Regions from separate parts of the Rheinheimera muenzenbergensis genome, predicted to be linked through region 2. Evidence: riboswitches for the same ligand, from Rfam matches in the RefSeq annotation. Region 2 holds a riboswitch; the other holds the start of a gene.

Region 1 (22,134 bases), on a different contig from region 2:
CCGGCATAAAAGCCGGCGCAAACTGAACACAAAAGGAACCGGCTAATGCAAACAGGCAGAGCAGCCTTCAGTCTTGGTAACAGCAGTATCCCTCCCGGCAGCCGTGCCGTGGTAGACATACCTTTTGGCAAGTTATACACCCACACCGAACTGAATATTGGCGCTCATGTGATACATGGCCGCAAAGAGGGCCCGGTGTTGTTGGTGGCGGCAGCCTTACACGGTGACGAAATTAATGGTGTCGAAATTTGCCGCCGGCTGCTGAAATTACCACGGCTAAGCCAGCTAAAAGGCACCTTAATCGTAGTGCCTATTGTTAATACTTTTGGCTTTGTGCAGCAGTCACGCTACTTACCCGATCGGCGGGATTTAAACCGCAGCTTTCCGGGCAGTGAAAAAGGCTCGCTTGGCAGCAGGATGGCATTTCAGTTTACTGACAAAATTTTAAAAAAATGCACCCACGCCATAGATTTACACACCGGTGCCATTCACCGCTCTAACCTGCCGCAGGTACGCGCCAGTGCCAAAGATAAGACGGCGCTGCAAATGGCTGAAGTGTTTAATGCGCCAATCATTATTAAAGCCGCCTCTCGTGAAGGCACCATGCGTGGCACCGCCAATAGCCTTGGCATTCCTATACTGCTGTACGAAGCCGGCGAAGCGCTGCGCTTTGATGAGCAGGCCATTAATATCGGCGTGCGTGGCATACTTAATGTGATGACAGATTTAGGTATGTTAAGAGCCGGCCGGCGTAAACCTGCGACCCGCTCGTTATTTTCGAAGAAAAGCAGCTGGGTGCGGGCCGAGCACGATGGCATAGCACGCTACTATGTTGGGTTGGGACAGACAGTTAAAACCGGCGACACCATGGCACATATCTACTCGCCCTATTCCGACTTTGAAGTCACCGTAACCGCCACCTTTGATGGCATAGTCATAGGCCGCAACAACTTACCACTGGTAAACGAAGGTGAAGCACTGTTTCATGTTGCCGAAGTCAGTTCATTGGCCGAGGCCGAAAAAACGCTGGACGCCATTAACGACGAAGTAGATAACGCGATGCCGCCGGTGTTGGGCGAGGAATATGGTGTAGTTTAATCTTTTAGCGCCAGTACATCATACGACTTTAATGCCGGTATGCGCTGTTGCAACGCCTGCTCTACCTGATCCAGCTCCTGCATGCGCTGGCAAAATAAGGCGGATTTGGTTTCCATTTCTACTACTTTGGCATCCAGACCAAGATTAATTTTATCCACCAGCTGGCCTACCGACTGCCATTCCTGGCTATCGGCGCGTTCAAAGTTATTATCAGAGTGACGTAACGCATCGCGCAAAGCTCCCCAGACAGCGCCTACCGTATGCCGGGCCAGATTGTCTAATTGCGGTTTCAGTTCATCGTTAAGAAAGTAATCCAGCTCTTGCAGGCTTTGCGGCGCCAGATAAAAATGCTCATTAGTGCGGACAAAGCGCGACATCCACTGAAAAGTTGTTTCACGCACCAGTTCACGCCATTCCGCCTGCTGAGCTTTACTGCCAATGCCGGTAAACATGGCTTCAACACTGGATAAGCCCAGCTCTACACCGTCTACTGCAATACTAACTATTTCAGGTACAAATTTGCGTAAATCCTGGCTGTACTGCTGCAGTAATGCTGTATCGGCTTCAGCCAGCGTTATCCATTCGCCACGAATAAATAACTGCTGGTCGGCATTAATCTGTACATGAGTACGGTTGTTTTGCAGGATACGGATATGATCAGGAGCAATGAGAATACCGTGCACAAAAGCCATATTACATTCAGCTGCCTGCAGACCCGACGGCAACATGATGGCCAGAATTAACACAGATAAAAATTTCACTCGGTTACACCTTACTGCCTTAATTCGCTTAAGGGTACGCCAATAGCAGCCGGCGCGCAGCTAACTGCACCGCACAGCAGCGGCTGATTATCGCTAATACCGTTAAAAAAACGCTTCTATTGCCGGACTACCGTCAACCAGCAGAATCTTTGATGGACCGTATTCGCGCCGGCTGCGGATTTGATCGGTGCCAAAATGCACTTCGACTGCTGAATACAATTGCTGACGTGCAACTATGACTGTTTCTGCCAGTTTTTGCTGCCGTTGTGCTTCAAGCTGTTTAACATCATTAATCAGGGCCAGTGCCACATTTTTATGTTCTTCAAACTCGGCCGCCAGTTCCTGACGTCTGGCGTCTATCTGGGCATTGCCTTCTATTTTTTTCAGTTTATCCAGTTGTTCGCGGATATCCTGCATGTCTTTTTTCGCCGCAGTAATGCTGCTGCGTAACACGTCCTGCTTTTCTGCTATCGGATCTATCATCCGGTTCAGTTCGATCAGTACATTACTGCTGGATGGCGCGCCCAAATTGCCGGTATGAATGCCGTAATCCAGATAAAAATAGCCACCAATCACCTTGCCATTCGGGTTATCTTCGGGGCCGGCATAAACTTTTGCTGCAGCCACAGCACAGTGCATAATTTGCTTATTAATATACAAATTACCGTCAGCAACAAACCGGGCATATTGTGCCAGATTACACTGAATATCACCTTTAGCTTGCAGCGTCGTGCTGTAACTGCTGTCTTTCTCGGCTGAAGCCAGCTGATGACCGATAATAGAGCCACCTACTGTAATGTCACCACCGGCGTCAATTAAGGTGCCTTCGACAAAGCCTTTTACAAACACATTGCCACCGGCAACAACCTTCATGCCTTCAGTTACGTCGCCGTTGACGACGACTGAACCTTTAAAAATAATATGGCCAGTTGCCAAATCGACATTCTTGACGGTAAAGACTTCATCGACGGTAGCGCCATGTTCAATCATGCGCGGTAAACCATCACGGGCAGCCAGCAGAAGATCTGGATCTTGCGCGGCTAATTCAACGCCCTCGCCCAGGCTCCATTCAATCACCTGTCCCGGCACAGCCGGCAACAGAGTGCCGGTGACGGTCATACCATCTATACCTGGCGTCGGCGGATGGCGCCGTACCAGTGCCTCACCGGTTTTAACTGAAGGAATAACGCCAAAATCGCGCAAATCGGCTTTATCATCTGACTGCACAACCGGCCGGTTACGCCGGCTTTGCATTTCAGCCATCATGGCCTCAAAACGTGAGTTTTCGCCATTTTTGACCGGCCGACCTTTTGCTATGATCAGCTTTACCCGGCTACCAGGCTCTGCTTTGCTGGCGTGACTCACCAGTTTAATAATGTGATCTTTACTGAAACCAAATACTACGCCGGCTTCCTGCGCACCTTTTACCAAAGAATTAGCCGACACCGGTGCACCGCCCCAGGCAGCAGTAATAACTGCCGCGGCAGAGCTATGATCTTCGGCAATTTCAAAGGCTAATTCAGCATCCTTTTTTTCGGCAATACGATAGGTAAGCGGCGTGCCTAGCGGTTTGAGTTGCTCTTTGATTTTTTGCTGAATTTGCTGGTATTCAACCAACAAATTGGTCAGTTGCTCCTGAATTACCAAACAGCGGGAATACCCCGCCTGTTGGATTGCGGTACTCAGGTCATTGGCGTTTAGCGCGTCCAGGGTTACAGGCACGGTTATTTTTATACTGTTATTTTGCTCGGTAAATTGCATATGGCTTCACACTTTAAGGTTACTGCACTAAAGCACATCTACTGAAACAAATAACCGGCCTAAAGGCAAGCACTGCATCGGCTGGAAAGGCAATTTTATACCCGTTCTTCAGATATAATTTTCCTGATGGATGCGGATAAACAAATCCGAATCTTTTTTACTGTAATCAACTTTATATTCTTTATTGTTTATCGCCTGGATAAACAACAGAGTTTTCGCTTCGCCAAAAACGTCAGAGCTGGAAATATCCACCAACTCTAGATAACGCTCTTTTGCTTCTGCCCGGTTAGCGGGTACCGATTCATTAAAAGGCTTTACACCATGCCGGGTTACTACAATAACCGGATCGTCGTCGTCGTTAACGACCACCAAATCCAGCTTTTTATTTTTGTGGATCAAAGTATTACGACCACTTACCAAAAACGCTTTTTCGTAATTGTTCATTCACTGCCCTGCATTACATAAACGGATTGTAATATTATGATACAGACACTCTGTAGTGTCTAGGTTACTGTATTACGTATTAATTGTAGCCTGTACTGGTTAATTTGCCGACATAACTGTTGTGTCTCAGCATCGCCCAGACTTACCGGTACAAAGACCTCAAACCCGGTTGCCTCAGCTAAGCGCTGCATGCGCCAGGCAAATGCAGCGGCAATACCGTGATAGCGCTGTGTTGCCGTGTCAAAATAATCTTTTTCGCTTAGCAGCTCAGTTGCGCACTGGCCTGTCGCACAGCCCAGGCGCACGGCTTCGATGTACAGCGGCCGTTGCTCTGTCATCAGCTTTACCGCCAGGCGCCGCGGTATATGTTGTAACAGTACATCGTAGTCAGTCAGTTTAAAAGCGATAAACGCCATATTGATCTGATTGAGCTGCGGCACGCCACTGTACAAAAAGCTTTGCCAGGGCAACAGCCAACTGCCCAGCCGGTGATAAAACCGCACGCCCTCATCGTCAAGCTGCAAAAAATATTTCGGCTCGGCCAGTTTGGCCCAGCCGGCAAAAACGCCCAGCACGCAGGCCACAATCAATAACAAATACCACCAGCTTAGTTGCTCCAACCCAATGCCGATAATACTAAGCAACAACATGGCCCCTGCACTGAAGAGCAATAATTTTGCGCCGCCTTTGCTGGCACTGGACTGAATTTGCACCGGTTGCATTTACATCTCCTTATCAATTCTGCGATGGAGCATATTGCGCCGTCGAATAAATTTAAAGCTGTTTATGGCGATATTCTGGCCATTTCGTATTGCGGTATCGCTCATTCAAGCGACCAATGCCGTAGTCACTGCGATAACAGGAAATCTAAAACCCGGTTTATTCCATACAATAAGGCAGTATATTAAAATTAGCTGTTACACGGGGTTATAGTGGCAAAATTACATTCTAAATTAATCTGGACAATACTGTTTATCTTGCTGCTGTTTATCGGCTATCTGTACTTGGTACCGGGGCAAAAGCAGGACAGCCAACGCAATGCGCCGATTGTTGCCGTTACCACCGCTAAGGTCGAAACCAAACCGATGATCAGCAGCGTCAGCTCACTTGGTACCGGTATTGCCAACCACTCTATCAGCCTGATTGCCCCCACCAGCGACTTTATTACTGAACTTAATGTACGCGAAGGTAAAGCGGTACAACGCGGTGATGTCATTGCACGCTTACATGATGTGCAGGAGCGTGCCCGGGTCACCGAACTCGAAGGCGTACTGGACGAGCAAAAGCGCCAGCTTAACCGGTTAAAAAATCTTGCCACCACCCAGGCTACTGCCCAGTCATTGCTCGATGAGCAACAAACTAAAGTGAATACTACCCTGGCTCAACTTGACATTGCCCGGGCACAATTAGCCGAGTTGACTATCAGCGCGCCCTTCAGTGGCTACCTTGGACTACGTCAGGTCAGCGTAGGGGCTTACGTTAATAGCGGCACCACTATTACAACTCTGGATGATTTAAATGTGCTGCGTGTTGCCTTTAGCGTGGCAGAACATTATCTGGCCGAGATAAACGTTGGCATGCCGCTGTTTGTTACCAATGCCGCCTATGGCGACATTCGTTTTAACGGCACTGTCAGCGCTATTGATACCCGGATTGATCCGCTTACCCGCACTGTAACGGTGCATGGCACTATAACCAATGCCGATCTGCGCCTGCGTCCCGGTATGTTGTTAAATGTACAATTAGAATTGGACAACCACATGGCGATGCAAATTTCCGAGCGCGCTCTGGTACCGCAGCAACAAAAGCAATTTGTGTATAAAGTTGCCGCAGATAACACCGTCAGCCAGGTAGAAGTGGTTATTGGCCAGCGCACGCCGGGCTGGGTTGAAATTATCAGCGGCCTGCAGCAAGGCGATGAGGTAGTGGTAGAAGGCACGCAAAAACTGCGCTCTGGCGTGGCGATTAACCGGGTTGGAGGCTGATTATGTGGCTTTCAGATACCTCGGTTAAACGACCGGTTTTTGCCACTGTCGTCAATTTGTTGTTATTGGTGTTCGGCATTGTCTGTTTTACCATGTTGCCACTGCGCGAATACCCGGATATCGACTCGCCTATCGTCAGCATCAGCACTAATTACCCGGGTGCCTCAGCAGAAATTGTTGAATCAAAAATTACCCAGCTGTTAGAAGACCGCATCAGTGGTGTCGAAGGTATAAAAAATATCACCTCTACCAGTCGCAATGGCCGTTCTAATATTTCTATCGAGTTTAATGTTGAACGCGATATTGACTCGGCCGCCAACGATGTGCGCGACCGGGTGTCACGGGCGTTAAATAACCTGCCGGATCAAGCCGATCCGCCGGAAGTATCTAAAGCCAGCGACGATGAAGATACCATCGCCTGGTTTGTACTCAACAGCGAGTCGATGACCACTTTGGAACTTACCGATTACGCTAAACGTTATATAGTGGAACGTTTTTCTGTGGTAGACGGTGTGGCGCGGCTGCAACTGGGTGGCTCGCGCGATTATGCCATGCGAATTTGGCTTAATCGCGATGCCATGGCGGCGCGCGGCGTAACAGTGCAAGACATTGAAAGCGTGCTGCGGGCAGAAAACGTAGAGCTGCCGGCCGGTAATATTAAATCGGATGACCGTGACTTTACGGTACGGGTTGAACGCAGCTATAAAACCCAGCAGGATTTTCGTCGGCTGGTCATTAAGCGCGGCGCCAATAATTATCTGGTACGGCTCGGTGAAGTAGCCGACGTGCTGCTAACCTCAGAAAATGAGGAAAGTGAGTTTCGTGGCGATGGCAAAAACCTGCTCGGTATCGGCATTATTAAACAGTCTAAGGCCAATACTCTTGAAGTTGTCAGAGCGGCCCGGGCTGAGATGGAGCGTATCAAACCGACGCTACCGGAAGGCACGACCATTGAGCCGGGTTATGATTCTTCGTTATTTATCGCCGAATCAATAAAAGAGGTATACAACACCCTGGCTATTGCCATGACCCTGGTTGTGGTGGTGATCTTTCTGTTTCTGGGTAATATCCGCGCTACCTTTATCCCGGCGGTTACCGTGCCGGTAGCCCTGGTTGCTGCCGTTACCGTGTTATTTGCACTGGATTTTTCCGTCAACCTCCTGACGCTATTGGCGATGGTATTGGCCATTGGCCTGGTGGTAGATGACTCTATCGTGGTACTGGAGAACATTTACCGCCGTATTGAACTTGGCGAGCATCCACTGCTGGCGTCTTATCGCGGTGCCCGTGAAGTGGGCTTTGCTGTTGTGGCCACTACGCTGGTACTGATTTCGGTGTTCGTACCGCTGGTGTTTATGCAGGGCCAGTTGGGTAAACTCTTCACCGAATTTGCCCTGGCCATAGCCGCTGCAGTTGCTTTTTCCAGTGTTACGGCCCTGACATTATCACCTATGCTGTGCAGCAAGTTACTGACGCATCAAAAACGCGAAAGTAAACTGGGGCTATGGCTGCATGGTGCCTTTCATAAACTGGAAGCAGCCTATCAGCGCCAGCTGAACGTGGTGTGTGACACAAGCTGGCCAGTGATGATAGTGGTCGCGTTATGCTTTGTTGCCAGCTATATGCTGGTGCGCTTACTTCCCAGTGAACTGGCACCGCAGGAAGACCGCGGCACCTTTTTTGTCATGATGAGCCCGGCCGAGGGCGCCAGCTATAACAGCAACAGCCGCAATATGCGCCTGATAGAAGACGTGTTGATGCCGTATTACCACGATGGCGAGTTTAACCGTTTGCTGGTACGGGTGCCTGGTTGGGGCAACAGTGGCGGCGTAGCCATAGTGGGTACCGAAAACTGGCACAACGGTAATCGGCGCACGCAGGAATTGATGGCTGAAGTCAGCCCGAAATTAAATGCCATTCCGGACGTACGCGCCTTTACATTTATGCGCAGTGGTTTGGGCGGCGGCGGCGGTGGCGGCCGGCCAATCCAGTTTGTATTGCAGGGCAATACCTATGAAGATTTGGCGCGCTGGCGCGATATCGTTATTGCCAAGGCAGCAGAAAACCCTAACATCCTGATGCTGGATCATGACTACAAAGAAACCGTGCCGCAGGTTCTGGTAGAAATTAACACCGAAAGAGCCGGTGACCTGGGCATATCAGTAGGTGCCATTGGCCGCTCGTTGGAGGCCATGCTGGGCGGACGGCGGGTTACCACCTTCCTGGATCGGGGTAAAGAATATGACGTGATCATCGAAGGCCTGGATGAAGACTTTAGCGCACCTGGCAGTATCACTAACGTCTACTTACGTTCTGACACCTCGGGTGAGCTGATCCCGCTGGACAACCTGGTAACCTTGCGTGAAGAAGCCACGTCTTCCAGTTTAAACCGCTATAACAGAATGCGCAGCATTACCCTTACAGCCAGTATGGCGCCGGGATATAGCCTGGGCGAAGCACTGGAATATCTGGAAAATATCGTACAAACCGAAATTCAGGATACCGTCGGTATAGATTACAAAGGCGAGTCCTTACTGTTTCAGGAAAGCGGCAGTTCTACCTTAATGGTGTTTGTGCTGGCGCTGCTTATTACTTATCTGGTACTGGCGGCGCAGTTTGAAAGCTTTATTCATCCACTGGTGATCCTGATCACCGTGCCACTTGGCTTGGTTGGCGCTTTATCCGGCTTATACTTTACCGGTATGACGCTGAACATTTACAGCCAGATTGGCCTGGTCATGCTAATAGGCCTGGTAGCGAAAAACGGCATTCTGATTGTCGAATTTGCTAACCAGCTGCGTGATGCCGGTGTCGAATTTAGCAGCGCGATAAAACAAGCGGCCAGCCAACGCCTGCGCCCTATAGTGATGACAGCCTTTACTACCGCCATGAGCAGTATTCCGCTGATTATTGCCAGTGGCCCGGGCTCAGAAAGCCGGATGGTAATAGGTATGGTGATCTTCTCCGGCGTGGCGCTGGCGACGCTGATGACGATATATGTGGTGCCTGTCACTTATATGGTGTTTGCCCGCAATACCGGCTCGCCGAAACGGCTGGAGCAAAAACTGCAGCGGCTGGAGCGTGCTGCTCCGGATGAGCACGCAGCAGACGAGGTACACCCCAAATAAGGTATTAAGGGCACGCAAGTGCCCTTTTTATTGCCGGAATAATTGCAAAAAGCTGACTGGGCAGTACCCTTAAACTCAGCGTAAGTTAGACAGAGGACATAGTATGCCGATACAAACTGCAACCTTTGGCGCTGGCTGTTTTTGGTGTCTTGAGGCCGCAATGAACCAGCTAACCGGCGTGGTCCAGGCGTTAAGTGGCTATATGGGCGGCACCGCAAACGATGCCAATTATCGCCGGGTTTGTGATGGTGATACCGGCCATGCTGAAGTGGTACAAGTTGAGTTTGATGACAGTATTGTCAGCTATCAGCAGCTTTGTCTGGTGTTTTTCAGCCTGCACGACCCGACACAACTTAACCGGCAGGGAAATGATGTCGGCAGCCAGTACCGTTCAGTCATTTTCTATCAGGATGCAGAACAACAAAAGCTTGCCAGAACTTTAATCGATCAGCTTGCTGAGAAGCAGATTTACGCTTCGGCTATAGTGACTCAGCTGTGTGCTGCCGAGACGTTTTATCCGGCAGAAAGCTATCATAAGGGCTACTTTGTTGCCAATCCCCAGCAAGCTTACTGTCAGTATGTCGTGGCACCTAAACTGGCTAAATTTCGCCAGCAGTTCACCGAAAAATTAAAGCGCTAGCAAGGGTCGGGACAACCGTGTCAACATTAAGCTGACACGGTACACCCCGTCTAACCTTTGGCCATACTTAGTGCAGCAGATAACTGACACCGACATTTGCCGTCACACCGTAGCTGTTGTATCCCGCCACAGTCTGATAATGTTTGTCGGTCAGGTTATCAATTTTCGCCCGAATCACTAACTGATCAGATAAATCAAATTGCGCGCCAAATCCCCACTGGGTAAAACCGGGTAATTTCGGTAATGGGTCAAAGGGGCCTTGCTGCGTTTTACTTTGGTAATCTGCAGTAATAAACATTGACCAGTCAGTAAACTGGTAAGCGCCGCGCCAATGTGCTGCGTGCTCGGGCCGGCGTGCAAGACGCTTGTTGGCATCATCACGGGCATCCAGCCAAGTGTAACTAAAGCTATAGCTGAACGCTTGCAGCGTTACCTCGGCGCTGGTCTCAACACCGCGGATATTCGCTTTGGCAATGTTTTCCATCTTGCCGTTTCCCCACTGCAGCAAGTCGGACACGTTACGGTCAAACCATGTCAGGTTTAGCGTCAGGCTGGCATCACGATAGCGAAGTGCAATTTCATCTTCGATGGCGCGTTCAGGCCGCAAGGCCGGATTTTCTGAGCCGGGATAGTATAAATCATTAAACGATGGCGCTTTAAACGAGGCTGCCCGCCCTGCCCGTAACGACCATAACGAATTCAGCTGATAAGCTGCTGCTAATTGCCAGGTATTAGCGCCACCAAATTGGCTGTCCAGATCGCGTCGTACCACGGCATCAAAACTCACGGCCGCCTGGTCAACACTTATACCACTGAACAAAGCCCGGTTTTTTCGGGCTGATTGCAGGTACGCCGGGGCCGATGCTGCAACACTTTCCTGATACCAGTTAACGCCGCCAATGGCACTAACAGCTTCAGTTAAGGGGCTCGTAAGCTGGTAGCTGAACTCATCGCGGTCGGTCTGGAACGGGCTGCGCGATTGCGGCCCAAAACTGACATCACGATCGCGCTGCCGGCTAAGCTGAGCCTGATGTTGCGTTGCACCTATGTCGTGCTGCCAGCCCAGAATGAAAGTCCGGTTTAACGTATCGGCCGCGTCTTCACTGCCCCATTGGTTATCGTATTGATAATAGCCTGAGCTCACGTCGGCTTGCGCTGACCACTGGCCGACATGGCTTTGATAGGCACCGGCTAACTTGGCAAACCGCTGGCGGTAGCCATCGCGATCAGGGTCGGCATTGGTTTGCGCATTAATGCCATCAGCTTGCTGTGTACCTACGGTAGCGTGCAGATTAACGTTGTCACCACGATAGGAAGCGCTGACATCGGCGCCAATCTGGCCATTGCTGCCGGCGTTAGCGTTAATTTCTGCCACTTCAGCGCGACGGGTGCTGATTGCAATAACACCGGCCATAGCATCAGCGCCATAAAACGCCGCCCGCGGACCACGGATTATCTCTATGCGTTCTATCAGCTCAAGCGGCAACATAGCCAGGGATTTAGCGCCCGCAGTGGCAGAACCGCTTCGCACGCCATCAATCAGGATCAAGGTGTGTTTTGCTTCACCACCGCGAATAAAAACACTACTTAACTGGCCACGGCCACCACTACGGGCCACATTAATACCTGGCAATTGTGCCAATAATGCGGGTAAATCTGCGGCCTGACGCGCAACAATATCGTCGCGCTCAAGCAGGGTAACGCTGGCTAATACTTCCGCTTCGGCAGTGGCGGTACGGTTGGCGTAAATACTGATATGTTCGATGTCTTCAGCGTTGGCTGAAAAACAGGATGCGACCAGCACGGCCGCCAAAGCAGGTTTAAACATGTAAGCTCCGAAAACGTGCCCGCCGCACATTTAGTCTGGTTGAAGGATTTTTCCGGCCGGTCTCCGGGCTGACAACCTGCTTGCGCCCGTATTCGCCTTCCCATCTTACGACAGTGGCTTTGAATACAGTTCAGTTGTTTACCGTTGCGGGGGCAGCTCTGGTTTTACACCAGATTCCCGTTTACCTGCAGTTTACTGCAGCACCAGAAAAAGCGGCTCCCTGATGGAGCCGCGTGCAGTTTAACGTGGCGAAATTAAAAGTCAACAGCGCTCTGGATGGCCAAATCCAGCCGGTTAATCGCGGAAGTTTTTGAATTGGAAAGGTTGGCCCAGATCGCTGGTACGCACTAACTGCATTACGGCTTGCAGATCGTCACGTTTTTTACCCGTTACCCGCAGCTCTTCGCCCTGAATAGCCACCTGTACCTTAATATTGCTGTCTTTAACCAGTTTAATGATTTTCTTCGCCTGGTCTTTGTCTATGCCTTGCTTAATGCTGACATAGCGTGTGACGAACTTACCATGCCGCTCTTCTTTTTCAATCTTAAAACTACTGACATCAAGCTGCAGCTTGCTGGCTTTAATCGCAAAAATATCAAACAACTGCATTACCTGCTGATCGGCTTCAGCGGTCAGTTCAATCTGCTCTTTGTTTAGCTCAATTTTGGCGTTAACGCCGCGAAAATCAAAGCGGGTTTCAAGCTCCCGTTTAGCGTTATCCACTGCGTTTCGCGCCTGGTTCATATCAATTTCTGACACGATATCGAATGAGGGCATTAAAATCTCCTTAGCATAAGCCATTCTGTCTGCTGGTGATTATAACCAGAAAACTGCTACAATCCGAGCGCCATCTGCTTCGGGGGTTTTTGTGCCGCAATCTTTTTATCGTTGGTTATGTGTATTTTGTTTTACCGCCGCCACCGCGTCTTTTCTGGCGGAGTTAAGCGGTCACCGTATTGCTGGCGGTATAGCGCATATCGACAAACTGGCCCATTTTGCCATTTTTGCCGTGCTTAGCGCCTTATTGTGGAAAGGCTTTAAATTGCGCCCCCTGCCTGCAGTTATTTTACTGGGCTCTTATGGAGGCGCTATTGAATTGGCGCAGCATTTCTTCACCCGCCGCAATGGCGATTGGTGGGATCTGCTGGCTGATATCACTGGTATTGCCAGTTTTTACCTGCTCAGAGCATTATGGCACGCCCTGCGCCCCCGCAGTCAGCGTTAAACTGGGTCGTTGTTGGCCAGGGTGCCATTGGCCTGCTGGCAGCCAGTCGTATGCAGTTGTCTGGTATGCCTGTATCACTGCGGCTGCGCCACGATACGGCGTTATCCATTAACTTTATTCAACCGCAGCAAACACAACAACTTCACTTTGCACCTGCAATCGCGCCGTTAAATGCGGTATTACTGCCGGTTAAAAGCTATGCCGTAATCAATGCGGTAACAGAGTTATTACCGCAGCTTAGCTCAAACGCCCAACTGGTGTTAAGCCATAATGGCATGGGCACTATTGCCCAGGTATTGAGCTTAATCGGTGAACAGCAAGGTTTGTGGTTTCTAACCACAACACATGCTGCTCTGCGGCACCAGCATGATGTCATCCGTACAGGTATCGGCCAGAGTGTATTGGCGCCGGTAAATGCTGCGGCCAGGAGCTGCCGGGAAAAGGTACCACACGCCATGGATAAAGCACTGGGGCCACTGGTCGTCGTTGATGATATTCAGCCGTATTTGTGGCAAAAGCTGGCTATCAACGCAGTAATTAACCCGCTGACGGCTATCCATAACTGCCGTAACGGCGAGCTGGCGAAGCCCTGCTATCAGCAACACATTAGTCAGCTGCTGCAGGAAGTATGCGCGGTAAGTGCGGCCTGCGGACAGGCGCTGGAATATCAGGCCACGCTGGACAAAGTACAGCAGGTGATAACGGCGACGGCGCAAAACTTCTCATCAATGCAACAGGATATTGCGCATCGGCGCCGCACCGAGATAGAGGCGATTAATGGTTATGTAGTACAGCAAGCCGCGCGCTTTAACCTTGCTGTACCCTATAACAGTGGGCTGCTGCAGCAAGTACAGCAGCTTGAACAGCGCGGTTAAGGCCGGTACACCGCTACATTAGTAAAGCCTTGCTCTTGCAAAACCACCGCCTGTAAGCGGCTCATTACGCCACGGGCGCAATAACAATAATATTGCTGGCTTTGATCCAGGCTGGCAAATTGCGAGCTCAGGCGGAAAAACGGCATTTCAATTACCTGATGTCCGGCAACGGTCAGTGGTTTATCTTCGGTTTCTTCCGGCGCCCGTATATCCAGCACTATGGCATTAGCCGGTAGCTGGGCCAGTTCGGTCACTACGTGCGCCTGTTGCTCTGCCTGATACTCCACCGTGCGGATATCCAGCACCTTGGCTTCGTTTATCACTTGCTCCAGTACGCTGAAATCAAACTGCAGCTCGGTCTGTTCAACTTCGGCCAACACGGCATTTACTGTTGGCTTTTTCGAAATAACGCCACAATATTCCGGCATACTTTTGGCAATATCTTCGGCGCCGATTTTGCGCGCCATATCGATAATTTCCTGCTTGTCCTGATAGATCAGCGGCCGCAGGATTAAGGTATCGGTTACCCGGTCGATCACGTTCAGGTTGGCAATGGTCTGGCTGGACACCTGGCCAATGCTCTCACCGGTAACCAGGGCTTTAATACCCAGACGCTGCGCCACCTCACTGCCGACACGCATCATCATGCGTTTTAACACCACGCCCATCAGGCCGTTGTCGATTTTTTCCAGAATTTGTTCTACCACTGGGGCAAAATTGACGCTGACAAATTTTACCTTGTGCGACAAGCTGTAGCGCTGCCAGATATGGAAGGCCATCTCACGCACGCCGGCTTCATGCGCCGCGCCGCCAAGGTTGAAAAACAGATAGTGAGTACGTAACCCTTTGCGGATCATCAGGTAACTGGCTACAGCTGAGTCATAACCGCCGGAAATCAGCGACAATACATCTGACTGTGACGGCAGCGGAAAACCGCCCATACCCGGGTGCATTTTACGCACCATGATCAGCAGGTCTTTTTTAATTTCCAGCGTGACAACCAGATCCGGCTTTTTCAGCTGAACTTTGGCGCTGGCAACATGCTGATTTAAGCCACCGCCGATATAGCGCTCGGCTTCAATTGAACTGAAGTCATGGTTGCCACTGCGCCGCACTCTGACGCTAAAGGTTTTATTTACCAGCTGCTCGGCATACACCACCAGCACCTGCTCAAAAATATCGTGCAGGCTGCTAAAGCTGCTGGATTGCATTTCCGCAAAAGCCACCACACCCGGAATGCAGCCTAAACGGTCGATTAACTTTTGTTGGATGGCCGGATCGTCGTTGTCACAGCGCACGGTAAGATGATCATAGTTATTGCTAACCTCTACCGCAGAATCAACCTGCAACAGAATAGTTTTAAGATTACGCTCCAGCAGCAGTGTCTGGCGTTTACGCACCGACTTGCTTTTAATGGCAATTTCCGGATGCAATTTAATAAGAAATTCAATCATCTGAGGTTAGCTTTTATTGACCGCAAAAAACAGGGCGCAGATTATAGCGGATCTTGTTACAAAACCCTAATCTGCGCCCGGTATAGCAGCAAAGTAATACTAGGATTGCGGCGCCTCTAAGCTGATAGGCTCAGACTCTTTCGCCTTACCCTGCATTATCGACACTTCAACCCGGCGGTTGCGCCGCCGGTTTAGCTCAGAATCGTTAGGCACCAGTGGTTTGGTGTCCGCATGGCCAACCACAACCAGCCGTTTACGATCAAAACCCGGCGCTTTAACCATTTCAGTTGCCACCGATACTGCTCGCTGGGCGGATAAGTCCCAATTATTACTGTGCAGCTCATCCGCTACCTGAATATCATCAGTATGGCCGGTCACAGTAATTTCACCCGGCACCTCATTGAGCAGCTCGCCAATGCGCTGAATTATTGGTTTAAAACGCGGCTGTAAAAACGATGAACCCGATGGAAAAGAGCCATTTTCACGGATGCGGATGATAATTTGCTGGCCAAGTGACTCCAGCTCTATGGCACCGTCCACAATTTGCTTTTCTAACTGTTCGGCCAGTTTTTTAACCATTTCATTGCTTTGCTCTTGCATCGCCTCAGCTTGAGCCTGCTCAGCCGCAGCTTCGCCATCCATAGTTTCGTCGGCGTTGCTCACCGACTGGCCACCGCTAAGATCCTCGCGTTGCTCTTGCCGGCCACCGGCCGAATCTTCCTCACCGGCCTGAAACTCTATAACCTGCTGGGTAATATCGATGGTTTGCTGCTGTAATGTTTCAATGGGAGTCGGGTCCGGCCGGCCAGGACGAAACTCCATGGCAATAACGCTGGTACCCTTGGGAATATCTTCTACTTCTATTTTATTTTGCACCCCGAAAGCAAACTTCATTGAACCGGCTATTTGCTTAAACTTCAGCACATCCATTTCAGAAAATGCCAGCAACAGCACGAAAAAGCACATTAGCAGTGCCATCAGATCAGCAAAGGTGCCCATATACGCCGGCAAACCCGGCGGCGGGCATTTACACTCTTCTGCTTCGTCGCTCATCACTTACTCCGCTGCCGCAGGTTCGCGCTTACCCTGGGCTAAATAATTGCGCAAAATGCCTTCAATAACTTTCGGGTTCTGGCCATCCTGGATACCTAAAATGGCATCCAGGATCAGCTGATTATTGGTTTTTTCCTGCAGGTTTCTCACGGCCAGCTTATCAGCCAGCGGTATAGCAATAACGTTGGCAATAAAGGCACCGTATAAGGTTGTTAACAGCGCTACCGCCATCGCCGGCCCTATCGCTTTAGGATCATCCATATTGGACAACATAGCTACCAGGCCAATAAGCGTACCAATCATGCCCATAGCCGGCGCCACATCACCAAGGTTTTTAAAAATCGCAATAGCGGTTTCATGGCGTTTTTCTGTCAGGCTGATATCTTTCATCAGCGTCGCCCGCACCACATCGCCATCATGACCATCAACCAGCATATTCACGCCTTTTTGCATAAAGGCATTGGGAATTTCGGCCTCTTCCAGCGCCAAAAACCCCCCTTTGCGGGCTGAATCGGCCAGTTGTACCGCTTTTTCAATCAGCTCTTCCGGCGATTCAATTTTAAACATAAACGCTTTCGCCGCTGCCTTGCCGCAGCCGAAAAACTGGCTTAGCGTAAATTTGGATAACACCACGAAAATAGAACCTACCAATACAATAAGTACTGAAACAGTGTCCATAAACATGGCAGGCGCGCCATTACTACCCAGTATCATCGCCATGATGATAAAGCCTATAGCGCCTAACATACCAACCAGGGTGGCTATATCCACTGTTTTCTCCTTAACTGTTATACTGCTGCGGCAAAGATTTTATCAGTTTATCTTAGACGATAGATGTTTATCGACAAATGCGCCGGATCATTGAATATAAATTGTATGAAATTATCAATTTAGCCTTTCACAACCGCTTTCTGATTGACCATAATAGCCTGCTAGGGTAACTTTGCGCACACTTTTCCAGGGGGTTGTATGAGCAAAAAAAAGGCCGATTTAAGCCAGTTTGAACAAACATTGTCAGAACTTGAGCAAATAGTGCAACAACTGGAACAAGGCGAGCTGTCGCTGGATCAATCTTTACAGCAGTTTGAACGCGGTATTACCCTGGCCCGGCACAGTCAGCAATTGCTGCAATCGGCCGAGCAAAAAGTACAGTTATTAATGCAGCAGCAACAACAGGAAAACCTGCTGCCGTTCGCTCCAGAGCAGGAAGATTAAAGTGCCGCTGCAACAATTACCTTTATATCAGCAGCGGGTTGAGGCTCAGCTACAACAGCTGTTAGCGGCCAAACTGCACACCGACGTGCGCTTACTCGACGCTATGTCTTATAGCCTGTTACTTGGCGGCAAAAGAATACGGCCTTATCTGGTGTACGCCTGTGGTACCTTGCTCGGTGCCAGCCTGCACGATTTAGATGGGCCGGCCGCCGCGCTGGAAGCCATTCATAGTTACTCACTTATTCACGACGATTTACCGGCGATGGATAATGATGATTTACGCCGCGGCAAGCCAACCTGCCACAAAGCCTATGACGAGGCAACCGCAATACTGGCAGGCGATGCGTTGCAGGCACTGGCTTTTGATATCATTGCCAGTCACCCGTATCAGCAGGTTAGTAGTCAGTCTGTGGTTAGCATGTTGCAAAAGCTGGCGCAGGCTGCCGGTTACAGTGGTATGTGTGGTGGTCAGGCGATAGATTTAGCCCAAACCAACCAGGCAACCAATTTGCAGCAACTTGAGCGCATGCACCGGCTAAAAACCGGTGCCCTGATTGAGTGCGCCGTACAACTGGCCTGGCTGTGCAGCCGTAAACAAGATCCGGCAGAGCTTGCTGCGCTGCAGGCTTTTGCCGGAGCATTAGGGCTGGCTTTTCAGGTGCAGGATGATATTCTCGACATTGAAAGTGACACCCAAACACTGGGCAAGCCGCAGGGCTCTGATACTAAGGCGAATAAGTCAACCTACCCGGCGCTGCTTGGGCTACCCCAAGCCAAAGAAAAAGCACAGCAGCTATATCAGGACGCGTTGGACGCACTGGCTGCACTACCTTATAACACCGATGAGTTACGTGGCTTTGCCCGGTACATCATCGAACGCAAGTTTTAATACAGGCAACAATTATGGCGTTAGATCTTAACGATTATCCACTGCTGGCCAAAGCCCAATTACCTGAACAGCTGCGACAGCTGCCACAGGCTCAGTTGCCTGCACTTAGCGATGAACTGCGTCGCTATTTGCTGCGCAGTGTTAGCCAGAGCAGCGGCCATTTCGCCTCTGGTTTGGGTACGGTGGAGCTAACTGTAGCGCTGCACTATGTTTACAATACACCTTTCGACCGGTTGATTTGGGATGTCGGCCACCAGGCCTACCCGCATAAAATTTTAACCGGCCGCGCGGAAAAAATGCATACCATCCGACAGAAAGATGGCTTGCACCCGTTCCCCTATCGCGAAGAAAGCGAATATGACGTGTTGTCGGTTGGCCATTCCAGCACCTCTATCAGTGCTGCGCTGGGTATGGCAATAGCCGCGCGTCAGGCCCGGTCAAACCGCAAAGTGGTTGCCGTAATTGGAGATGGTGCCATTACAGCAGGTATGGCCTTTGAAGCCTTAAACCATGCCGGCGAAGAACGGCCGGATATGCTGGTTATTCTAAATGACAATGAAATGTCTATTTCAGAAAATGTCGGCGCTTTAAACCGCTACTTCGCCCGCATTTTATCCGGTAGCTTTTACACCAGCCTGCGCGAAGGCGGTAAGAAGATTTTAAGCGGTGTCCCGCCCTTGCATGAGCTGGCCAGCCGGGCTGAAGAGCACTTCAAAGGTATGGTAACACCGGGTACCTTTTTTGAAGAGCTCGGTTTTAATTACATTGGCCCGATAGATGGCCATGATGTCTGTGGCCTGGTAGATACCATTCGCAATATGCGTAATCTGAAAGGCCCGCAACTGCTGCATATTGCCACCAAAAAAGGTAAGGGCTATGCCCCTGCTGAGGCAGATCCTATTGGTTATCATGCGGTATCGAAATTTAACCCGGATGAAACAAAACAGCCGACTAAAAAAGCCAGCCTGCCAAGTTTTTCCAATGTATTTGGCAACTGGATTTGCGATATGGCAGCCCAGGATGAACGACTGCAGGCTATTACTCCGGCGATGCGTGAAGGCTCGGATCTGGTGCGCTTTTCCAAAACCTACCCACAACGCTATTTTGATGTTGCCATAGCAGAGCAGCACGCCGTTACGCTGGCTGCAGGTATGGCAATTGAAGCGTTGAAACCGGTAGTAGCCATTTACTCCAGCTTTTTACAGCGCGGTTATGATCAACTCATCCATGATGTCGCCTTGCAAAATCTGGACGTATTGTTTGCTATCGACCGAGCCGGTGTGGTGGGTGCGGATGGCCCAACCCATCAGGGCGCCTTTGACATCAGCTTTATCCGCTGTATTCCCAATATGCTGCTGATGGTCCCGTCAGATGAAGACGAGTGCCGGCAGATGCTTTACACCGGCTATCAATATAACGGCCCGGCTGCGGTGCGTTACCCACGAGGTAGTGGCACCGGTGTAACGCCGACACAAGATATGCAATTACTGCCGCTGGGCAAAGCCAAAGTGGTACGCCAGGGTACAAAGCTGGCCATCCTGGCGTTTGGCCCACTGCTGAGTGCCTGTCAGCAGGCAGCAGAGCAGTTAGACGCCACGCTGGTTGATATGCGCTTTGTTAAACCGCTGGATGAAAGCCTGCTAACTGAACTGGCCAAGCAGCATCAGCATTTTGTTAGCGTGGAAGATAACGCCATTATGGGTGGTGCCGGTTCTGCAGTAGCGGAATTTATCGCCCGGCAACAGCTTAAGGTAAAGATCAGCATGTTGGGATTGCCGGATAACTTTATCAAGCACGGTACGCAACAGGAAATTTATACCGAACTGGGGCTGGATAGCGCCGGCATTCTGGCACAAATTAAGACACTGATGTAAGAAAAAACCCGCAGCCATTGCGGGTTTTTTCTGGTACCTAAGCGGGGCCTTTCATATCAAAATGCGCCAGTCCGGCAGACAATAATCGTTCGACCTGCGCCTCGACATGCGAGGAGTCTTCAAATTCAAATGCATCGACTTGCTGATCAAACGCGATGGTCGCGACGCCATTTTTGCCGGCATGTTTAACATGGTGCAGCGCCATTTCAGCCAGCTGCAGCGAAATCTCCCAGTTAATTAGCTGCCCGCCCAGCAGTTCCAGCGGGTAAATGGCATAACCGACCGAGCAGGTTAGCCGGGTACGGTGTCCGTCCGGTAAATTAAATACGGTGCGGGCCACCAGTTCATTCAGACGCTGGCTGAACTCTGCCACCAGTTCGGTTTGAATATCCCGCAGCACCAACACAAATTCTTCGCCGGCAAAGCGCACCACATAGTCAGAACCACGGGTTTCGCGGATCAGTAAACCAGCAACCTGCTGAATGCAACTATCACCGGAGCTGTTACCAAACTGATCATTAACCTGTTTAAAGTTATCCAGATCCAGATGGATCAGTGCCACACATTTGCCTTGCGCCAGCATGGAGTCCCGATTGCGCTGAAAATGTTCAATGTCTTTCGGTAACTGCTCAAACAGGAACCGGCGGTTACGTAAGCCGGTCAGACTGTCTTTATGCGTTAACAAGGTTAGCTGCTCGTTTAGCTCATTTAGCTTAACGTTACTGTTTTCCAGCTCCTGGGTACGCTGTTTTACCAGGCGCTCTAATTGTTGCTGCTGATACATACTGTTGCGCCGCATCAGCCACATTATCCAGTACAGGCAAAACAACGCCAGTAACAGCCATAAACCGCGATACAGCAAGGTTTCATCAAAGCGTTTGGGTATCGTTAAAGCCAGCCGTGCAGAGCGTGCCTGCTGCCAGGATTCATTATCAAAGCGGGCTTGTAGAAGAAACTCAAACCGGCCTGGAGTCAGATTGGTATAAACCGCCTCCCGCCGATCACCGGCTTCGTGCCATTGCTGATCAAAGCCCTGCAGCTTATAGCGAAACCGCAACGCCGTTGGTTTAACAAATTCTAATGCTGAGTATTGGATTGTCAGATTGCGATCGTCCAACTCCAGTACCAATGGTTGTAGCTCATTGTCTACCACATAGCTTTTTGTACCTTGCACCTGTTTTATTACCGGCTTTAACTGCCGGGTGGCTGATGCCGATAAGTCTGCTTTTACGGCGACAACCCCTTTTAAGGTAGGGTACCAATATTGCTGCTGCCAAAACGCCACCTTAGCGTGCCCGGCGCCGTTGCAGCAGCGCCCGGGTACGGTGCCTAACTGCCTGTCATGCGGGCCTAAAACCTGCTGTGCCGTAAGGTCTGCCTGGCGCAATTGTGGTAAATCGGCAGAGTGCACACGGAAAATACCCTTATGGCTACTTACCCACAAATACTCAGTCGTCGTGTCGAAAATCAGGCTGACCACCGGGCTATGCGGTAAACCATTGCCGCTATGCCACTGCAACCACTGTTGCTGCCCGGGTAAGCGGATAAAAATTCCGTCATCTAATGTAGCCGCGACCACAGTGCTGTCAGGTAATATTTGCAACGCCGTGATATAGCTATTGTACAAAGCACTGCCGATCCCCAGCCTGAGCAACTGATTGTTACTGTACTGATACAAACCACGCGTCGTACCAAACACCAGTAAGCGCTGCTGTTGCTGCATAGCGGTAATATTGCGCGATTCCAACTCATTATTGTGCGAAAACGCTGTCAGCCCACTGCCCTGATAATGAAAAATGCCCATCACGCCACCAATCCACAGGCCGTCAAGGCCATCAGGCAGTAACATGCGAACCGTATACTTACTTAACTCCGGAAATTGCGCTGTCAGGGTATTTTCACCA
Region 2 (10,211 bases):
GGCATAGTACACGCCGACTTAAAACCGGCAAATATTATGGTAAACCGGTCAGGTACCGTAAAAGTACTGGATTTTGGTGTATCGCAACAACTGCAGCTTAACCACGACATTTATGCTGCCGAACAACACAATCACAGCACCCCTCTTAGTGGTTATACGCCTGCTTACGCCAGCCCTCAGTTACTGGCCGGTAAGACTCCCAGTGTCAGTGATGATGTGTTTTCATTTGGCTGCCTGTGCTACGAATTACTTAGCAGTAAGCACCCCTATGAACGTCTGCCTGCCGATCAGGCGCAGCAACAACAAAAACAGCCGCTAAAACCGGCACATGTTAATCAGTTGCAATGGCAGGCTCTAAAAAAGGCGTTGCAATTTATGCCGGAGCAGCGTGCTATCAGCCTGCAGCAACTGATGCAACGCTTACATTTTAATCTCTGGCTGCCGGTTGGCATCAGCGCAGCAACACTTGCCGTCGCTTTTGGTGTTGCGCAGTATCATACAGGTCAGCAGCAACAACTGGCGCAATATGGTGAGAAAGCCCGCCAGGCTGAACAACAGCAACAACAATTTCAACAATTAAGTAGCGTTAGCGCAGCCCAGCTGCTGCAACAGCTAGAGCAAACCGACACTCCGGCCTGGTTACGTCAGGCGCTGTTACGCAATCAGCAGACAACGGTATTAAGCCATTTTGAACAGCAGATAGACAGCCTGATCAGCGATCGCAGTTTCACTTACCCGAATTATCCGCAAATTGAGCAGCTGTTAGCTCAGGCAAGTGCCTTGTATCCCGACTCTCACTATCTGGCGCAAATTAGCAGCAACATCTCACGCAGTAAGCAAACTGCGATAGATGTATTACGTAATCAACTGCGCCAGCTATTGCTGGAGCAGCAATATCAGCGCCAGGCACAGGACAGCGACCCTTATAAAATACTGGCGGAATTACAACGTATCGACAGCAACTATAAAGTCAGGCCAGATGATGCCGAAGCAGAAGCTTATGTCAGCGCCTATCAACAAGCCGTTGCCACAAATGATGCCGGCGCCTTACAGCAACTGATTGCTATAGGTCAGGAATTATTTAGCAGCCACAGCAACACTCAGGCTTTGGTGCAACAAGGCACTGTACTGGCGCAGGCCGTTAACGACATGGCGGCATATCGCCAGGCGGTAGCGGAGGGAAAAACAGCAGAGTTTCCTTATAAGGCAGCAGAGTTATTTTATCAGCATAGTTTTAGTTTGCTGCAGCAAGAACTGGCGGCCAGTAGCAAAGCCGCAGAGGTCGATCAGGTATACGACAAACTACAGCAATTTAATGCATTGGTACCGGTTAATTTTTCGTTGCATGTTGGCATGCGCCGCCAGTTAGCCGACAAATATCTCAGTCTGTCTACCGAGCTGTTGCAGTCTAATCAGGTGCGCACCGCAGAACGGCTAATGCGCCGGGCCAACGAGTTAATGAGCAGTATTAACAGTTAATCAACGATAGAGATCCAACGCCTGGCATAACTGGCGAATACCGAGCAAAGTGCGCGGCGTAGTGCGGTACAGCTGATCGGCGTTTAGCGAAATAAACTGCTGCTGTTTTACTGCCGGCAATGTTGCGTAACGTTGCCAGTAGGCGAAATCAGCAACAGTTCCGCCCCGGCTGGCCTGGATAATCACCTCTGGCTGGCTCTGCAATACCTGCTCGATCCCTACCTGCGGATAATCGCCTTTAACATTAGCAAACGGGTTGTCAGCCTGACACAGTTGTAACATTTGCTGCGGCCAGGCCTTGTTTGCCACTGTACTAAGCGGTGCAACTGACATGGCAAAAAATACCTTTACCGGGCTTTTCTGCTGATAATCAGCTCTAAGCTGTTGCAGCGCCGTTGCAAATTCAGCCGCTTGCCGGGCCCCCTGATCAGCATGCCCGGTCAGCTCCCCCAACTGCTGCAGCTCTGTGCTGATGTCATCAAGCGAAAGCGGATCAGAAAATGCCAAACGCAACCCCAGTTGTTTCAAGCGGTTTACATCGGCTGCCGGTGTACCGCTGCGCCAGGCGATCACTAAATCTGGCTGCAATGCCAACAATGCCTCAATGTTCACTCCGGCAAAATTCGCTACCCGGGGCAACGTCAAAGCCTGCTGCGGATAGTCACTAAAGTCACTTACCGCAACGACCTGTGGCCCGGCGCCTATGGCATACAACATTTCCGTAATATGTGGTGCCAGCGCCACTATCCGTTGTGGTGCAGCATCTTGCTCCCTGGCGTAGCCTAATACACTGCTACCCAACAACAAAACCATCAGTAGATATTTCACCAATCCAGTCCCCGCTGCGCTTTAATGCCGTTGTCAAAGGCATGTTTAACATTTTGCACTTCACTTACTGTATCGGCCAGCTCAATAATGCGCCGGTGACATGCCCGGCCGGTTATCACCACATGCTGTTGCGCCGGCCGCTGTAACAGCGCCCGCTCTACCCGCTCAACGGCGATATAATGGTAACTAAGCATATAAGTCAGCTCATCCAACAACACCAGATCAATACTGGTATCCGCTAAATACTGTTCAGCCTGCTGCCACACCTGTTCCGCCGCGGCTATATCTGCGGCTTTATCCTGCGTATCCCAGGTGAAACCTGTCGCCATGACGGCAAAAGTTACGCCGTGCTGCTGCAGTAAGTTACGCTCGCCACAATCCCAGCTGCCTTTAATAAACTGCGCAACCGCAGCTCGCATACCATGACCGACAGCACGCGCTACAGTGCCAAAACCGGAGGTAGATTTGCCCTTACCATTGCCGGTAATAACCAGCAATAAACCTTTTTCGTCAGTTGCATGCGCTATGGCTTTATCCACTTCAGCTTTCAACCGTTGTTGCCGGCTTTTGTGCCGCTGCTGTTTTTGTTGTTCATCTGTCATAAGAGTTGTTAGTGTCCCCGGCTACGCATTAGCATTAAAAAGAATACACTACCAAGCAGCGAGGTAATCACCCCAAGCGGGATCTCTTGCTGTGGCAGTAAAGTACGGGCCAGATTATCTACCCAAATTAAAAATATAGCGCCGCTAAGCACACTTCCAAGTAACAAGGGTACGGCCGTAACGCCGAACAATTGCCGGACGACATGTGGGATCATCAGGCCGACAAAGGCAATACCGCCACATTGCGACACGATAACAGCGGTTAACAAGGCGGTTGCCAGTAATAATATCAGCCGCACCGCTATAGTATTAACTCCCAGAGTACGGGCGCTATCATCGCCCAATAGCAACGCATCCAATTGCCTGCGCAGTGCCAGCGCCAGCACCAGTACCAGAGCCACAGCCGGCAGTAATAACCAGACACTAAACCAGTCATTACGGCTTAAGCTGCCCATTAACCAAAACATTATACGATTAGCGGCGAAAGGCTCAGCGAAATACAAAATAAAACTGCTGACAGCGCTAAGCATAAAAGATACTGCCACGCCGGCTAACAAGGTTGTTTCCATTTTTTGCCAGCGCTTACCGCTGCACGCTGCAAATACCAACAGCACCGCGAATAAGGCACCGACAAAAGCACCGAGCGCCTGGCTGATATGGCCAGCTGGCAATACAACACTAACCAGAGTTGCACCAAGGCCAGCGCCTGCCATCAAACCAAACAGATAGGGATCTGCCAGCGGGTTGCGGCTGACATTTTGCAAAATTGCCCCGCACATAGCCAGACCAGCGCCTACTAATGCAGCACACAGCAAACGAGGCATACGTATTTGCCAGATAATAGTGTGCTGCAGGCTGGCTGCACTGCTGTCAGCAACCAGCACCTGCCATAATTGCCCGGTATCGATAGACGCACTGCCGAGCATCAGACTAATGAATAAGCTGGCCAGCAATGCTGTCACTGCGCCAATCATGGCCAGTTTGTAATAACGTTTACTCATCAGGACGCTACCTTACCGCTTTGGGCTGGTGGCATAAAACTGACCTGCAGCTGGCCGTGCTGCTGGTGGATCTGACAAGGCAAATCGAACACCCGCTGTAATATATCAGGCTGCAATACCTGCTGCGGGCTGCCAAATATTACCTGGCGGCCTTGATCGAGCAGCAACAGCTTGTCGCAATACCAGGCCGCCAGATTTAAATCATGCAGACAGGCCAAAACAGCGACCCCTAATTGCTGTGTCAGTTGCAAAACCTGATGTTGGTATTTCACGTCCAGATGATTTGTAGGCTCATCTAACAGTAGCAAACGCGGCTGTTGCACCAAAGCTCTGGCAATAAACAAACGTTGCAGCTCGCCACCAGATAAGGTGTCTACCTGCTGCCCGGCTTTAGCTGCCAAACCGACTTTTGCCAAAGCACGGCTTACAATAGCGATATCATGGCTGGTGTTTTGCTCAAACCAGCTTTTGTGCGGTAACAGGCCCATAGCGGCAACCTGCTCTGCCGTTAAAGCAAATAGCGGTAATGTAGTTTGGTTTACTACCGCCACAGTGCGCGCCAGCTCAGTGGCAGTGTAATTGTCCAGCGCTTTGTGCTGTAAGGTGATCTGCCCGGCAGACGGCGCCAGTGTCCGCTGCACAAGACGCAGCAAACTGGTTTTACCGGCACCGTTCGGGCCAATAATGCCAATAAATTCGCCATCCTGCAGTGCAAAATTTATATCCTGCAACACCCTGGTGTCGGATAACTGCAACGATACCGCAGACAGTTTCAGCACAACTCACTCCTGACAAATGCAGCAGCCAGCTCCGCTGAAAAACGGTGCAGACGCTGCTGTGAACTCCCGCACAGCGGTGTAAACCAATTGATTGGCAGGTCTCCTGACTTAAAGTGATAACCCACAATCCCCTTCCCGGCAGCGGCCAGTGGTTACAGATTGCAGCACTTATTACAGTTGCGGGTACAGTGCAGGCATCTCACCTGCTTCCCTTTTAGCGGCTGGGCCGCACCAAAACGCGGCTAGTGTAACAGATATTTTTACGACGCAGAAAAACAAAGCGCCGGCATTTGGCCGGCGCTTTTTTAATACACTTTTTACTGAATTAGCTTAATTTAATGCTGCCAGTAAGGTTTTATCCAGGCCATCTTCATTAAGAATTTTTACAATCGCCTGACAATGCTCTACGGTAAAATCGCCTTCAGCAATTTGTCCATTGAGCATATTGCGACGTTTCATCACGATATCGGCCACCATTTTCTGGTTATCTGAATTATCGCCTAACTTAGCAGATAGCTTATCCAGGTGCGGGTACAAATGTTTTTCTGCATCATAAGCAGCGGCCCGCACCGATGGATGAAAATCCTCACAGGCATTTAAATTCAGCAAATAGAAATTAAGATAACCGGCCACTGTTACCAGTTTATAGTCTTGTGTATTGGCAATCGCTGTACTGGACAATACGGCAGAGGCGATAACGGCGCTGACCCACTTTTTCATTTTGACTTCCTGTTGTTCCGCTTGTGTTGCTATTCAATCTAAACAGATTGTGCCATTTTTGCAATCTTAACTGGTGAAAAAGCTAATGCCGACAACCAGCCAGGCGTGATCCTGGCGCCAGCTACTTAGCTGCATTGCATCATGATATTCGCTGTTGCTAATTAGAACCTCAGACTCATAAGCTGAGCACCGTCGCCGTAACCCAGGCACAGTTGTTGGTTGTCGACGGGAAAAAAACCCTGTTTTTGCCAGAATGCGGCAGATTGTTGTACGGCAACCAGGTTAATTTGCTGAAAACCGCCCTCTTTAGCTGTTTTAATAAGGTGCGACACCATCTTAGTGCCAAGGCCATCGCCAGCAGCAGCTTTTGATATAGCCAGATCATGCAAAAACAATATGGGCCCAGTGGCGCCATCCGGCAACGTCTGATACAGCTTTGGTGCTGTTTCGCTATGCCAGCAGTGCGCCAACAAGTAAGCCACCAGTTTGCCCGCTTGTTCATATACAAAGCAGCTTGCCGGTGAGTTTAGCCATTTACTTTTCAACACATCCACACTCTCAGGTTCAACCTGAAAATACGCCTCGGCCTGCAGCGCAACTATTTGTGGCCACATTGCTTCAGTAATAGGTTTAATCGACATTTGTACTTCCTTACTGCCTACTGCTATTTAACGGTTTACATACTCATACTGAACATTGCTGCCTAAAGCCTGTTGCCGCAGCCATAAGATACTTTTTCGCAGCAACATGCATTTTTGCTGCCTTAATTTAAAGGCCGTAAGCCACGCAGCGCTCAGACAATGCTGCGAAATTATCAGGATTTACGCAGGCAGAGCCGGCATTACCGCTGTGATCTCCCCACAACAGCTCAAGCTCATTATCCTTCATACGCCACAGATTAGGCAGGATCCCCTGATCATCACCCGCTGCGATCGTGGAAGCAAGCATAAAGACTGCTCCGCCAGCTGCCGCTACGGCATGCGGCAACCAGGGTTTGTCAAAGGACTTAACCACTGTTCTGGCACCTTCTCTGATAACTTCAAATCGACGTTTCCCCCAATAGGCAATCCAGAGCGAGCCATCTTCGTAGTCTGCATCAAACACCCGGTTGCCCATGAAAGCTGGCTCTGACGTCAGCTCCTGCAGCAACTTGGACCAGCCTGTTAAGATGCTGCCATCCTGGGTCGTTAGCCACGCCTCTGACTCGCCGCGAATGAGTAATAAACCGCCCTGGACCTGCCTTACTCCGAAAACAGCGACGGGCCACTCCAGCCATTTCGATGCCGAGCCATCTTCATTCAGCAGGTACAGGTTGGGATAGCGCGCGAAGAGAAAGCCTCCGCCTTCAATCGCCGCGAAGCCGGCTTCACCAAATCGATGTGGATCATCAAACCAGGGCAGAAGTTCTTCAGGTGTCGCACCGACGGAAGCTATCAGTAGTCGGGTTCTGTTTGTCTGCCTTGCATGATCGAAATATCGTTCTACAAGATAGACTTTTCCATCCGGAGCCGGTGCCATCATCCAGTCACTGGCAGAAAAAGAAGATATCAACCAGGAACGTACACCCGTCTCCTCGTCCCAGCTCATAACACAGGCGTGATGGTCGGGACTTTCAACCGGGCAAACGTAAGACCACAGCACTGTCCCATCGATCACCACCATACTTCCTGTCGGGTGCGCCAATGCAGAATGGCTTGTCGCTAAAATAAACAGTAGTGCCAATAAACGTGTCATTTAAACCCCTGTGCTATCCACACGTTTGCAGTACTAACAATAAACCAGATTGCTGCAACTCGTTGTTTAGTGTGCAAACAGTGGTTAAGTATGGTTAAACGCAGCGGTTTGACGCAGCAGCCAGCGCTTTTTATCAACTATAAAGTTGGCTTGTTAAGGCAAACTAAATTTTACACGCGCTATAAGCCTGAGCATGGTTAGCTGACTTTCGCGTCGTAAAATCTAATTGTATTGTTGTTAAGACCGGTTGCTTTTGAGCATTGTCAGCCCCGGGTGTCCACTGCCATTTTCGCAATGCGTCATATGCCTTTTTATTAAATGTTGTACCAGGAAAGCTTTTGATTACCATCAAATTTTGCGGCTTGCCATCGCCGTCGATTAACAGCGTAAATTCTACACAACCCGATATACCCTTTTCACCTGCATCCGCAGGATATTCAGGAGCAACCTTGCGCTTAACCACCCAATACTTTTCAACGGCTTCTTTGTTACTAATTAAATCCAATTGCCCTGTACCAGCTGATTGATTTACTGTCGAGCAAGCACTTACTGTTAAGATTGCCGCAACGACTAATAGGTTTGAATTTTTCACTTAATGTCCTTAATGCCAGCAGCCAAAACAACTGCGCGATACGTGTTAGCAGGCTTTTTTGATAAGTCGTTATTTAAGCAAAACACGACCTACTGATTTCTCACCTTGTAGTGGGTTGAAATAGCTAGACGCGCTAAAAGTTAAAATAAAAAAATTAATACACACTCTCTTCCTTTTAAGGATATCCATAACACCGAGATTTAGCGCGAACAGCGGCGCAGCATTAAGGTCTAGCAACCATAGGCTGCGAATTGCAGGGCCTTGATACTCATTGAGCCTTCTCCCCAGCCCAACCATTTGGCTAAGCTGGAAGGCGACCAAACCAAAAAGGAGAAGACCCAATGAAATTTTATACTACACAACATCCGTACTATTGTGGAATTGATTTGCATGCCCGCTCTTTGTACGTCTGCATTTTGGATGCGAACGGTGACACCATCTTACACCGCGAAATCAAAGCATTGCCAGAAAATCTACTCAATTTATTAACACCTTACATCGGCAATATCGTGGTTGGCGTTGAATGCATGCACTGCTGGTACTGGGTCAGCGACTTTTGTGCTGAACACGGCATCGATTTTATTCTTGGACACGCTTTATATATGACAAATTCTTCAGGAAAGAATTTGGACAGCTTTAGCTGGCCCGAAGGGAAAAGGACAGGAAGTACTTTTCAACGCCATTCATGGCGGCAAAGCCAAGAATGACCGCATCGATTCCTATAAGATTGCCCATCTTATTCGCGGTGGTAATTTCCCGCTGGCCTATGTGTATCCGCCACAAATGCGCGCTGCCCGTGATTTATTGCGCCGTCGCACCCGTATCGTCCGTCACGGTGCCGATTTAAAAGCGCACGTCAAAAACACGGTTAGTCAGTACAACTTGCCGCCTACTAATTTAGACCTCAAATATCCTTATGCCCGCGAAGCAATGCGTGATTGTTTTGCAGATCAGTTCGTGCAGCGCAATGTTGATTTGGATTTAAACATCATCGCGTTTTACCGCCATGAACTCAGCTCCATCGAGTGTTTTATCGAAAAGCACGCCAAGCATCACAACGGCAGTGACTACCATATCCTCACTAGCTTCCCTGGCATTGGTCGCATTCTGGCACTGACGATTTTGTATGAAGTTGGCGATATTGCCCGCTTTAGCACGGTACAGGATTTTGCATCCTACAGCCGGCTGATTAAATGCAAAGCTGAATCCGCAGGTAAAAGCTATGGCACCCAGGGCAATAAAATTGGCAATGCCCATTTGAAGTGGGCCTTCGGTGAGATTGCCGTGCTTTATCTGCGCGGTAACGATAAAGCCAAAGCTCACTTGCTCAAATTACAAAAGCGCATGAGCAAAGCCAAAGCGCTGTCCGCTTTAGCGCATAAAGTCGGTCGATGTGTTTATTACATGCTGAAAAACCAGAAGGTGTTCGATGAGAAGCGATTCCTAGCCGGTTAAGTCGCGGGACAAGGTGAGCTGAACGTCTAACTGGAACACCATGGCTGATGCTCAAATGATGGTTGGGTAACCCTTAGCAATAAGCTGAACCACCCACCTTCTGGCACACTGCCGTAGCCAGCTTGCTTGATTAGACACCTTGTCGCCGCGCATTTACCATCAGCAAGATGGTTTGCACCTGTGCTGAGCCTGAAACTAACTGGCTTTAAGCCCGACGCCTTGAATAGTGCCAGCAACAGGTTAACCGATGAATGTCTGGTGCCCCTGCTGTCAGCAAGGATGCTGAAACCAGCAGGCACTCATTGAGCATGAGATAAGAGAGCCCCGATATGTGTTTGTTGCAGGCTATCGCCTGGCAACCATGATGACAGATGAAGCAGTCTATCTTGCTGATGGAACAACAGACTGGCCGCTACCGCGGCCAGAAGAGCGGTATTACCTATTGACTCCGAGAAGGCTCATATGTGTTAAGCGCCACCGCACTCATGTAGCTGAAGGATATAATTTTTTTGGAACCCACCATATGTAAGCGGCCATCCCAAATAACTCAACCAATGACTGAAATACGATAACTACAACCGTCAGCTCAAAGGATGAAGGCAGAGAGAGTGCTAGGGGAAGAACCACAAATGAATTCCTGCTACCTAAACTGAAGGCAAGAACTCTGCCTTGATCTGTTGGTAATGAAAATATTTTTGAAAGCACTAAAGATAAAAACCCAGCTATCAGAAGAAATGCAGAAAATACTGCAAACAAGCTTGGGAGTATGCCCAATGAATCAATGACCACATTGATTTGTGCCGCTGCTATAGAAAACACAACCAATGCCAGTAGCGGAACGGGAAACCAGCCAAAAGCATTCAGAATAGCTTCTCTGCCCTCTCGCTTTTCAGCCCATTTTTCGGTTGCAAATGCCGCCACCAAGGGGAGGACGATAAGTCCGAAGAAGGCCAGAATTAGCTCTCGCTGCATTACGCTGGTTGTTATTTCCGAACCAAGGAAATGCCATATATAAACTGGC

The links. A riboswitch is a leader RNA that binds a small molecule or an ion and turns the genes downstream of it on or off. The one in region 2 is predicted to bind cobalamin.
Region 1: another riboswitch for cobalamin. It lies ahead of MN202_RS11670 (TonB-dependent receptor domain-containing protein); the one in region 2 lies ahead of MN202_RS10435 (ABC transporter ATP-binding protein).

Annotation. Positions count from the first base shown of each region.
Region 1 covers NZ_JALAAR010000009.1:49,714-71,847, reverse strand. The annotation lists gene rimK (30S ribosomal protein S6--L-glutamate ligase) at 1-46, shown strand, start outside; gene MN202_RS11710 (succinylglutamate desuccinylase/aspartoacylase family protein) at 46-1,098, shown strand; gene MN202_RS11705 (DUF2884 family protein) at 1,095-1,859, opposite strand; gene MN202_RS11700 (FapA family protein) at 1,962-3,620, opposite strand; gene MN202_RS11695 (hypothetical protein) at 3,729-4,064, opposite strand; gene MN202_RS11690 (DUF2982 domain-containing protein) at 4,124-4,786, opposite strand; gene MN202_RS11685 (efflux RND transporter periplasmic adaptor subunit) at 4,997-6,049, shown strand; gene MN202_RS11680 (efflux RND transporter permease subunit) at 6,052-9,177, shown strand; gene msrA (peptide-methionine (S)-S-oxide reductase MsrA) at 9,281-9,817, shown strand; gene MN202_RS11670 (TonB-dependent receptor domain-containing protein) at 9,885-11,645, opposite strand; cobalamin riboswitch at 11,683-11,868, opposite strand; gene MN202_RS11665 (YajQ family cyclic di-GMP-binding protein) at 11,940-12,422, opposite strand; gene MN202_RS11660 (VanZ family protein) at 12,514-12,870, shown strand; gene MN202_RS11655 (ketopantoate reductase family protein) at 12,837-13,745, shown strand; gene thiI (tRNA uracil 4-sulfurtransferase ThiI) at 13,742-15,199, opposite strand; gene MN202_RS11645 (flagellar motor protein MotB) at 15,299-16,252, opposite strand; gene pomA (flagellar motor protein PomA) at 16,256-17,023, opposite strand; gene MN202_RS11635 (exodeoxyribonuclease VII small subunit) at 17,222-17,467, shown strand; gene ispA ((2E,6E)-farnesyl diphosphate synthase) at 17,469-18,356, shown strand; gene dxs (1-deoxy-D-xylulose-5-phosphate synthase) at 18,371-20,230, shown strand; gene MN202_RS11620 (ligand-binding sensor domain-containing protein) at 20,268-22,134, opposite strand, start outside.
Region 2 covers NZ_JALAAR010000008.1:866-11,076, reverse strand. The annotation lists gene MN202_RS10455 (serine/threonine-protein kinase) at 1-1,479, shown strand, start outside; gene MN202_RS10450 (cobalamin-binding protein) at 1,480-2,307, opposite strand; gene cobO (cob(I)yrinic acid a,c-diamide adenosyltransferase) at 2,304-2,909, opposite strand; gene MN202_RS10440 (FecCD family ABC transporter permease) at 2,918-3,910, opposite strand; gene MN202_RS10435 (ABC transporter ATP-binding protein) at 3,910-4,689, opposite strand; cobalamin riboswitch at 4,766-4,940, opposite strand; gene MN202_RS10430 (hypothetical protein) at 5,020-5,409, opposite strand; gene MN202_RS10425 (GNAT family N-acetyltransferase) at 5,571-6,050, opposite strand; gene MN202_RS10420 (hypothetical protein) at 6,178-7,143, opposite strand; gene MN202_RS10415 (energy transducer TonB) at 7,307-7,735, opposite strand; partial or broken gene MN202_RS10410 (IS110 family RNA-guided transposase) at 8,077-9,190, shown strand; gene MN202_RS10405 (arsenic resistance protein) at 9,674-10,211, opposite strand, start outside.